Regions from separate parts of the Bradyrhizobium sp. SZCCHNS3002 genome, predicted to be linked through region 1. Evidence: predicted binding sites of a transcription regulator. Region 1 holds the regulator's gene; the other holds the start of a gene.

The links. Region 1 encodes PhoB, which activates phosphate uptake and scavenging genes when phosphate is short. Its sites were predicted from a motif close to TGTCATNNANCTGTCAT; they were not measured.
Region 2: QW845_RS06055 (DUF2794 domain-containing protein) is a predicted target of PhoB. The motif match lies at 1,606-1,622, and genes of this name have one in related genera.

Annotation. Positions count from the first base shown of each region.
Region 1 is NZ_JAUHHY010000005.1:352,472-356,827, reverse strand. Features, by position in the region: gene QW845_RS13490 (HoxN/HupN/NixA family nickel/cobalt transporter) at 1-679, opposite strand, end outside; gene QW845_RS13485 (trypsin-like serine protease) at 848-2,164, opposite strand; gene phoB (phosphate regulon transcriptional regulator PhoB) at 2,312-3,019, opposite strand; gene phoU (phosphate signaling complex protein PhoU) at 3,036-3,752, opposite strand; gene pstB (phosphate ABC transporter ATP-binding protein PstB) at 3,783-4,356, opposite strand, start outside.
Region 2 is NZ_JAUHHY010000002.1:363,446-367,801, reverse strand. Features, by position in the region: gene acnA (aconitate hydratase AcnA) at 1-244, shown strand, start outside; gene QW845_RS06060 (DUF1223 domain-containing protein) at 433-1,215, shown strand; gene QW845_RS06055 (DUF2794 domain-containing protein) at 1,634-1,999, shown strand; gene QW845_RS06050 (GNAT family N-acetyltransferase) at 2,041-2,568, opposite strand; gene QW845_RS06045 (Bax inhibitor-1/YccA family protein) at 2,724-3,515, opposite strand; gene QW845_RS06040 (ABC transporter permease) at 3,793-4,356, opposite strand, start outside.

The DNA.
Region 1 (4,356 bases):
CCCCGCGCGCCGCCTCGGTCGCCGACAGGCTGAGCAGCCCGATTTCGCTGGCGGTGTCGAAGCCGAGGCCGAACAGGAAGCCGAGCGGGTACATGTGCCAGGCGCGGGACACGACGCGGAGCACCGGCCGCAGCAGACGAATGAGCAGGCCCCGCCCGGCGCTACCGGCGGCATCCATGTCGGAATGGGGGTGGGATGGGCGGCGCCAGAGGTTCACGAACAGCACCAGATTCGCGAAGGCGATCAGCAGCAGGAAGCCTGCGGAGACCGAGGTGCCGATGGTGCCGCCGATCGCACGGATGGCGCTGTCCTCACTCAAGAGATCTGCGCCGGCCACCAGGCTCACCACGATGGTGGCGATGACGACGACGCTGGAATGGCCGAGCGCAAAATAGAGGCCGGCGGCGCGCGGGGCGCGACCGTCCTGCACGAGCTTCCGCACCACATTGTCGATCGCCGCGATGTGGTCCGCATCGACGGCATGGCGCAGTCCGAGCAGCCAGGCCAGCATCGCGGTGCCGACGATGGCGGGCCGGTCGGCGTAGAGCGCGAATGCCCAGGCCCAGGCCACCGCATTGGCCGCGACCAGCCCAGCGACGAGCGCAACGGTCCTGCCGGGCTGCGACCGCCACCACAGCAGCCGCGGGGCACGAGGATGATCAATTGGAACAATCGTCATACTCGAACTATAGCAAGAGCCAGGCCAGTTCGGTAAAGCCCCGCTGCAGGCGAAAGCTACAGGAAAAAATCGGCTGCACTTGCCGGATCGCCCGCTCGCTTGGCAACCCGCTATCCAGTCGCGCACAGATCGTGACCAGCGGCGGGACCTCTCTCGTCCCCTCCCCCTTCACCGCGCCGAGGCACTCTGCGCCGCAATCTCGCGCCGCACGACGGCCTCGAACTGGCTTGCGGGCGCGGCGAACATCAGCCGGGTCTCCTCGTGGAACGCCGAGAAGATGCCGACAACGGTCGGCTGCCCGCCGACCTCGGCCAGGATCGGCGAGCCCGAATAGCCGAAATTGGCGAGGCAATGCACCGTCAGCAGCCGGGCATCGCTGGTCATGCCGGCGCTGCAATTGCGCTGGCCGGTCGGCGAATAGCGCCGCTCCTGGCCGTAGCCGATCTCGGAAATGGCGCCAGCCTTGGTCGCAGCCTGCAATTCCTCGCGCGTCAGCGCCTTGACCGCGACCGGCTTCGACGGCAGCGCATCCTTCAGCACGATCAGCGCCCAATCGGCGGGCGAGCGGTCGAGCGACCATCTGTCGTGCCGGGTCGGGACGAAGTCCGGCGCCACGATCAGCTTGTCGGCGACCGACGATGCCGCCGGCGTGCCCCTGTTCATGCCGGCCAGGAAGCGGACATTGCCGGGGCTGACCTGCGCGACGCCGTTGAACACGCAATGCGCGGCGGTGAGCACGACGCGCGGCGCGACCAGAGTGCCGGTGCACCAGCCGCCGGTCGAGTATTGCGCGACGGTGACGACGCCGATCGACGACGCCGGCCACGAGGTGGGATCGACGACCTCGCCGATGTGGCGGTCGAGCCCGAGCAGTTGCTCCGGACGCGGAGCGGCGACGCCCGCCTCCGCCGATTCCGGCTTCGGCCGCCAGGCCGCAATGGCGCTCTGGGCCTGGACGCGCTGCGGCTCGGTCAGCTTGACCCTCTGCACGTCGCGGCCGGCCGATCGCACGCCGCTGCGACCCGCCATCACCAGCCAGGCGTAGCCCTGCACGACGTCCTGCTTCACGCCGCGACCGTCGAGCAGCATCAGGCCCAGCATGTATTGCGACTGGGCGAAGCCCTGCGCTGCCGCGCGGCTGAACCAGCGGCCGGCTTCGCCATAATTGCTCGCGACACCTTCGCCGTTGACATAGGCGATGCCGAGATAATGCTGGGCGACGGCGAGGCCCTGATCGGCGGCCTTGCGATACCACGCCAGCGCCTCGGCGGGGTTGCGCGGTTGGCCCCAGCCGAAGGCCTCCATGAAGCCGACGTCGAACTGCGCCCGCGCATCGCCCTTGGCGGCCAGCGGCAGCAGGCGGCGCATCGCCGCGGCGTGCTGTCCGTTTCCCGCCGCGGCGACCGCGTCTTCGAGCTCGGCGGCCGCGGCGCCCGCCGCGCTGCCGAGCAGCACGGCTAGAGATATGATGATGGTCTTGATCAAGGGCGTCCGCTGGGACCGAAACATCGTGACGGGCCACGAAGCAGACACGATCAAGACGGCGGCGGCGTGGCGGAAAGCGGACCACGATCTCCTCAATCGGGCTCCCTCGCGCCTCACACCTGCTTCGTCCTCACGCCCGATCGCCCCTTACACCTGCTCGCTCTTGGCGAAGCGATCATCGAGCGCATAGCCGGCGCCGCGCACGGTGCGGATCGGGTCCTGCTCGCGGCCCGGATTGAGCAGCTTGCGCAGGCGGCCGATATGGACGTCGACCGTGCGCTCGTCGATATAGATGTCGCGGCCCCAGACGCTGTCGAGCAGCTGCTCACGGCTGAACACGCGGCCGGGATGCTCCAGGAAAAACTCGAGCAGGCGGTATTCGGTCGGGCCGAGATCGATCGGCCGTCCCGAGCGCGCCACGCGGCGCTTCTCGCGGTCGAGCTCGATGTCGCCATAGGACAGCACGGTCGCCAGCCGCTCCGGGCTCGCCCGCCGCAGCAGGCCCTTCACGCGCGCCAGCAGCTCGGGCACCGAGAACGGCTTGACGATGTAGTCGTCGGCGCCGGTCGCGAGGCCGCGCACGCGCTCGCTCTCCTCGCCGCGCGCGGTGAGCATGATGATCGGCAATTGCCGGGTCTCGGACCGCGCCCGCAGGCGGCGGCACAGCTCGATGCCGGACAGGCCCGGCAGCATCCAGTCGAGCACGACGAGATCGGGAACGCGCTCCTTCAGCCGTGTGTCGGCCTCGTCTCCGCGCGCCACCGTCTCGACCTCGTAGCCTTCGGCCTCGAGGTTGTAGCGCAGGAGCGTCGTCAGCGCCTCCTCGTCCTCCACCACCAGAATTCGGGCGCCCATGTCAGAACCGTCTCTCTCAGTTGCCGGGGATCGTCGATGCGAAGCTCGTCATGTCGCCCTTCGGGCGCTTGTCCATGATCTGCTGGCCTTCGATCATATAGAAGACGGTCTCCGCGATGTTGGTCGCGTGATCGCCGATGCGCTCGATGTTCTTGGCGCAGAACATCAGATGGATGCAGAACGAGATGTTGCGCGGATCCTCCATCATGTAGGTCAGGAGTTCGCGGAACAGCGAGGTGCAGATGGCGTCGACCTCCTCGTCGCCCTTCCACACCGTCATCGCCGCCGGCAGGTCGTGCGCGGCATAGGCGTCCAGCACCGTCTTGACCTGCGACTGCACCAGGTCGGTCATGTGCTCGAGCCCGCGGATCAGCTTGAGCGGATGGAAGTCGCTCTCCAGCGCCGCGACGCGCTTGCCGATGTTCTTGGCGAGATCGCCGATGCGCTCCAGATCGGTGGCGACCCGCATCGCACCGACGATCTCGCGCAGGTCGACCGCCATCGGCTGTCGCCGGGCGATGGTAAGAACGGCGCGCTCCTCGATGATGCGCTGCAGCTTGTCGACCTCGGCGTCGGTGGCGACCACCTTCTGGCCGAGTGCGATGTCGCGCCGCACCAGCGCATCGACGGAATCGACGATCAGACGCTCGGCGAGGCCGCCCATTTCCGACACCAGCCGGGTGAGATCCTGCAGATCGCTGTCGAACGCCTTGGCGGTATGTTCACTGGCCATGATGATCTCCTGAAGTCAATGTCGTCGGCGTCAGCCGAACCGGCCGGTGATGTAATCCTGGGTCCGCCGATCGCTCGGCGAGGTGAAGATCTTGCTGGTGTCGTCGAACTCGATCAGCTCGCCGAGATACATGAAGGCGGTCTTGTCGGAGACGCGCGCCGCCTGCTGCATGTTATGCGTCACGATGGCGATCGTATAGTTTTCGGCGAGCTCCTGGATCAGCTCCTCGACCTTGGCGGTCGAGATCGGATCGAGCGCCGAGCACGGCTCGTCGAACAGGATCACCTCCGGCCGGACCGCCACGGTGCGCGCAATGCACAGCCGCTGCTGCTGGCCGCCTGACAGCGACAGGCCCGAAGCGTTGAGCTTGTCCTTGACCTCGTTCCACAACGCGCCGCCGCGCAGTGCCTTCTCGACCCGGTCGTCCATCTCCGACTTGGAGATCTTCTCATACAGCCGGATGCCGAAGGCGATGTTCTCGTAGATCGTCATCGGGAACGGCGTCGGCTTCTGGAACACCATGCCGACCCGGGCCCGCAGCAGGTTGAGGTCGAGCTTGGGATCGAGGATGTTGGTGTTGTCCAGCATGAGCTGGCCCACGGCG
Region 2 (4,356 bases), on a different contig from region 1:
GCCGCTCACCTTCCAGGACGGCACGTCCTGGTCGTCGCTCGGCCTCAAGGGCGACGAGAAGGTCACCATCAAGGGCCTGCAGGGCGACCTGAAGCCGCGCCAAACCCTGACCGCCGAGATCGTCTCGGCCGACGGTGCGGCGCAGCAGGTGCCGCTGCTCTGCCGGATCGATACGCTCGACGAGCTCGACTACTACCGCAACGGCGGCATCCTGCACTACGTGCTGCGCAAGCTCGCCGCTTAACCAAAGCGCGATGCGACAGTTTGGCTCACTCTGAAGTGAGTAGCGGGTGATGAAGGAGGCGGCCTATGACAAAGGCCGCCTCCTTTGCATTTTCGGTTTGTTAACTACGAGGACGGCATCGCGGATGCAGTGATGCGCAGGGCGCAGCGGACGGTGGTCCAGACGGGACAGTGGCGATGAGTGGACAGATGTCGTGGTGGTCGCGCGCAGCGCTGAGTGTCTGTGCGGTCATCGCTTTCGTCCGGCCAGCCGCATCCGATCCCCGTGCGGTGATCGAACTCTTCACCTCTCAAGGCTGTTCGTCCTGCCCGCCGGCTGACAAGATCCTCGGCGAGCTCGCCAGAGATCCTTCGGTCATCGCGTTGTCGCTGCCGATCGACTACTGGGACTATCTCGGCTGGAAGGACACGCTGGCCGACTCCCGCTTCACGGCCCGGCAGCGGGCCTATTCTCGTGCGCGCGGGGACCGCGAGGTCTATACGCCGCAGGCGGTGATCAACGGCTCTGTGCATGTGATCGGCAGCGACCGCGAGGCGATCGAAGGCGCGATCGAGGAAACCGTCCAGGGCGGCGCGGTGATGTCGGTGCCGGTGAGGCTGTCGGTCGACGGCCAGGAGCTCTCCGTCTCGGTCGCCGCGGCCAGCGAGCATGCGCCGCGCCGGCACGGCGAGGTCTGGGTCTGCTCGATCTCGCGGGTGGTCCCGATCTCGGTCGGGCGCGGCGAGAACAGCGGCCGCGACCTGACCTATTACAACGTCGTTCGCGGTCTCCAGAAGCTGGGTGACTGGACCGGGTCGCCGGTCAGCTGGAGCGTGCCGCTGGAGAAGATCGCCCGCGAGGGCGTCGATGGCACCGTCGTCTATGTGCAGGACGGCAGTCGCGACCGCCCTGGGCCGATGCTCGGCGCCGCCTTTTCCGAGTTGCCGTTGGGCGGACGGGCTTCAGCAACGGCGCGTGGTCCCGAGCGCTGATCTTCCGTCGTTCCGATCTTCGTTTTCGCTGACCTGCGTGAGGCGCGTCACGTCCGTGCGACGGCGCGCCGCGACATCTTCCGGCAGCTCACGCCAGAAAAGCAAAAGGACCAACTTGCGTTGGCCCTTTGCCTTACTTGTGAATAGACCCGATCCTGACGACCCCGGGGGGCTGGGGGCTGAGGAATCCGGAACCGAAAGGACCGGGCCAACGCACACGAATCTTATGCCGAAGGTCGGGGGCGGTCGGTGGGCGGAAAGACGGCGCGATTATGATTCCGCTAACGATCCCGTGACGCTTGCGTGTTCGCGGAACTGATGACCTCGCAGGCTCGGTCGAACTTCAACAACGAAAACGGCCCCTTGCGGCTTCTGCCGGATGGCGCGATCATGTCACACAGATGACAGGAGGACGCCAATGAACCTCACGCCGGAGGACGCCGACCCCAGCGAGAACCGCGCGGCGGCGCGCAGTGCGGCCGCAGCGCCGAACCGGGTGACGTTCGACCGCCTGGAGCTGAACCGCATCCTGAACCTCTACGGTCGCATGGTCGCCGACGGTGAGTGGCGCGACTATTCGATCGACTTCCTGCGTGACCGGGCCGTCTTCTCCGTGTTTCGCCGGGCGTCCGAGGTGCCGATCTACCGCATCGAGAAGGATCCGCGTCTCGCACGCAAGCAGGGCATGTACAGCGTGATCTCGGCCACCGGGCTGATCCTGCGCCGCGGCCACGAGCTTGAGCGCGTGTTGCTGGCGATCGCGCCGAAGCCGGCGCTGGTCTGATCCGACCCGCCGGGTGATCACGACATTTCGACCGGCGTCGCTTACGCCGGGACGTCGCTGCTCCCGGCCCCGAGCGGGCGCTGCATCATCACAGTATCGAGCCAGCGGCCGAATTTCAGGCCGACGCTCGGGTGGGTGCCGATCATCTGGAAGCCGCAGGCGGTATGCAGCCCGACCGAGCCGGCATTGGCGGAGTCGCCGATGACGGCGATCATCTGGCGAAAGCCTCCCTCCTCACAGGCGTCGATCAGCTGCCGCATCAGTCGCATCCCGATGCCGCGACGCTGGCTGGCGGGAGCGAGATAGACCGAGTTCTCCACCGTGAAGCGATAGGCAGGGCGGGGCCGGTAGGGCCCGGCATAGGCATAGCCCACCACCTCTCCGTCCAGCAGGGCGGCGAAATAGGGGAAGCCGCCGTCGCGGAGCGCCCGGAAGCGGCGCGTCATCTCCGCCAGATCCGGAGGGTCGAGCTCGAAGGTGGCCGTGCCCTCGCGGACGGCCTGGCCGTAGATGGCGGTGATGGCCGGGAGGTCGGCCTCCTGGGTGGGCCGGATTTCAATGTTCGACATGGGGTGCAAGCATACCCATGCGGACGCGGCGATCAATCCGGCCTCGCGGCATGGCTGTCGCTGCCGCTTTGCGCCGGTCGCAATCGGGTTTGTGCAAACGAAAAGCCCCGGCGGTGAGGCCGGGGCTTCGAAGGTCGCTCGTTCGAGCGGTTGGATCAGTCGCGCTGTCCGAGCAGCTGCAGCAGCAGCGTGAACAGGTTGATGAAGTTCAGGTACAGCGACAGCGCGCCGGTGATCGCTGCGCGCTCGGCGATGTCGCCGCCCGCGGAGGCGTAGCCGTAGATGTACTCGTTCTTCAGGCGCTGCGTATCCCAGGCGGTCAGGCCGGCGAACACGAACACGCCGATCACCGAGACGATGAACTGCAGCATCGAGCTCGCCAGGAACAGGTTCACCAGGCTCGCCAGCACGATGCCGATCAGGCCCATGAACAGGAACGAGCCCATGCCCGTCATGTCACGCTTGGTCGTGTAGCCGTAGAGGCTGAGCGCGCCGAACGTCGCCGCGGTGATGAAGAACACCCGCACGATCGAGGTGTGGGTGTACACCAGAAAGATCGACGACAGCGAGATGCCCATCAAGGCCGAAAACACCCAGAACAGGAGTTGCGCGGTCGACGGCGCGAGGCGGTTGATGCCGGCCGAGATCGCGAACACCATGACCAGAGGGGCCAGGATGAACAGCCACTTCAGCGGGCTCACGAACATCGCGTAGCCGAACTGCGTCAGATAGGCGTTGCCGAACTTGAACACGCCGGCCGCCGGATCGCCGGTCACCGACGCCATGTAGACGCCGAGCGCCGCGAGGCCGGTAATGGCCAGGCCGATGCTCATGTAATTGTAGATGCGCAGCATGTAGGCGCGCAGACCGGCGTCGACGGTCGCGGCATCGGCGCGCCCGGCCACCCGGCCAAAGGGTGAAGCATAGTTGCGGTTGAGGTCCGACATGGTCGAATTCCCGTTGGTTGCCCGGCAGCCCGATCCTGGCAGGACCTTCAGCCGGTTCTCGAAAAACCCTATCTCATACCCGCTGCCATCGATATTAAATTTGCGTCATCGGCAAATTCGCCATCTTTGGCAGGTCTCTGAGCCCATTCCCTAGATGGGAAACTAGCATATCCGCCGCAAGCTTCCACGCGCGGCTGAATGTCGCTCCGAACGCGTCCCAGCCCCATAGATCGCGTTAACCGTGCGGCATGAGCGCGCAAGCCGCTCGATCAAGCCGCTAGAGATTCCGAAGAACCGTCGCCGGCTTCTGATTCAGCGCGAGCAGGGTGCCGGCCAGTCCGAGGCCGACGGTCACGATCAGCGCCGCCAAGACGACCAGCGCGGCGCTGCCCGCCTGCCAGGCGAAGCTCAAGGTCATCAGCCGGGTCACGATCAGCCAAGCGGAGACCGAGCCGGCGATGACGCCGAACGCGGCGGTGGCAAACCCGATCATCAGATATTCGAGCGCGTAGGCGCCGAGCAGCCGCAGCCGCGTCGCGCCCAGGGTCTTCAGGATGACCGCGTCGTAGACCCGGTGGCGGTGGCCGGCGGCCAGCGCGCCGCCGAGCACCAGGATGGCCGAGATCAAGGTCACCGCGCTGGCGCCGCGGATGGCGAGCGCGAGGTTGGAGACCACCGAGCCCACGGTCTCCATCACCTCTCGGACCCGCACGCTGGTCACCATCGGGAAGGCGTCGGCCACCTTGCGGATGACACGGGCATCCTCGGCGGCATCGGAGCGCGCTTCGGTCAGGGTCGCGACATGGGTGTGCGGCGCGCCCTTGAAGGCATTCGGGGAGAA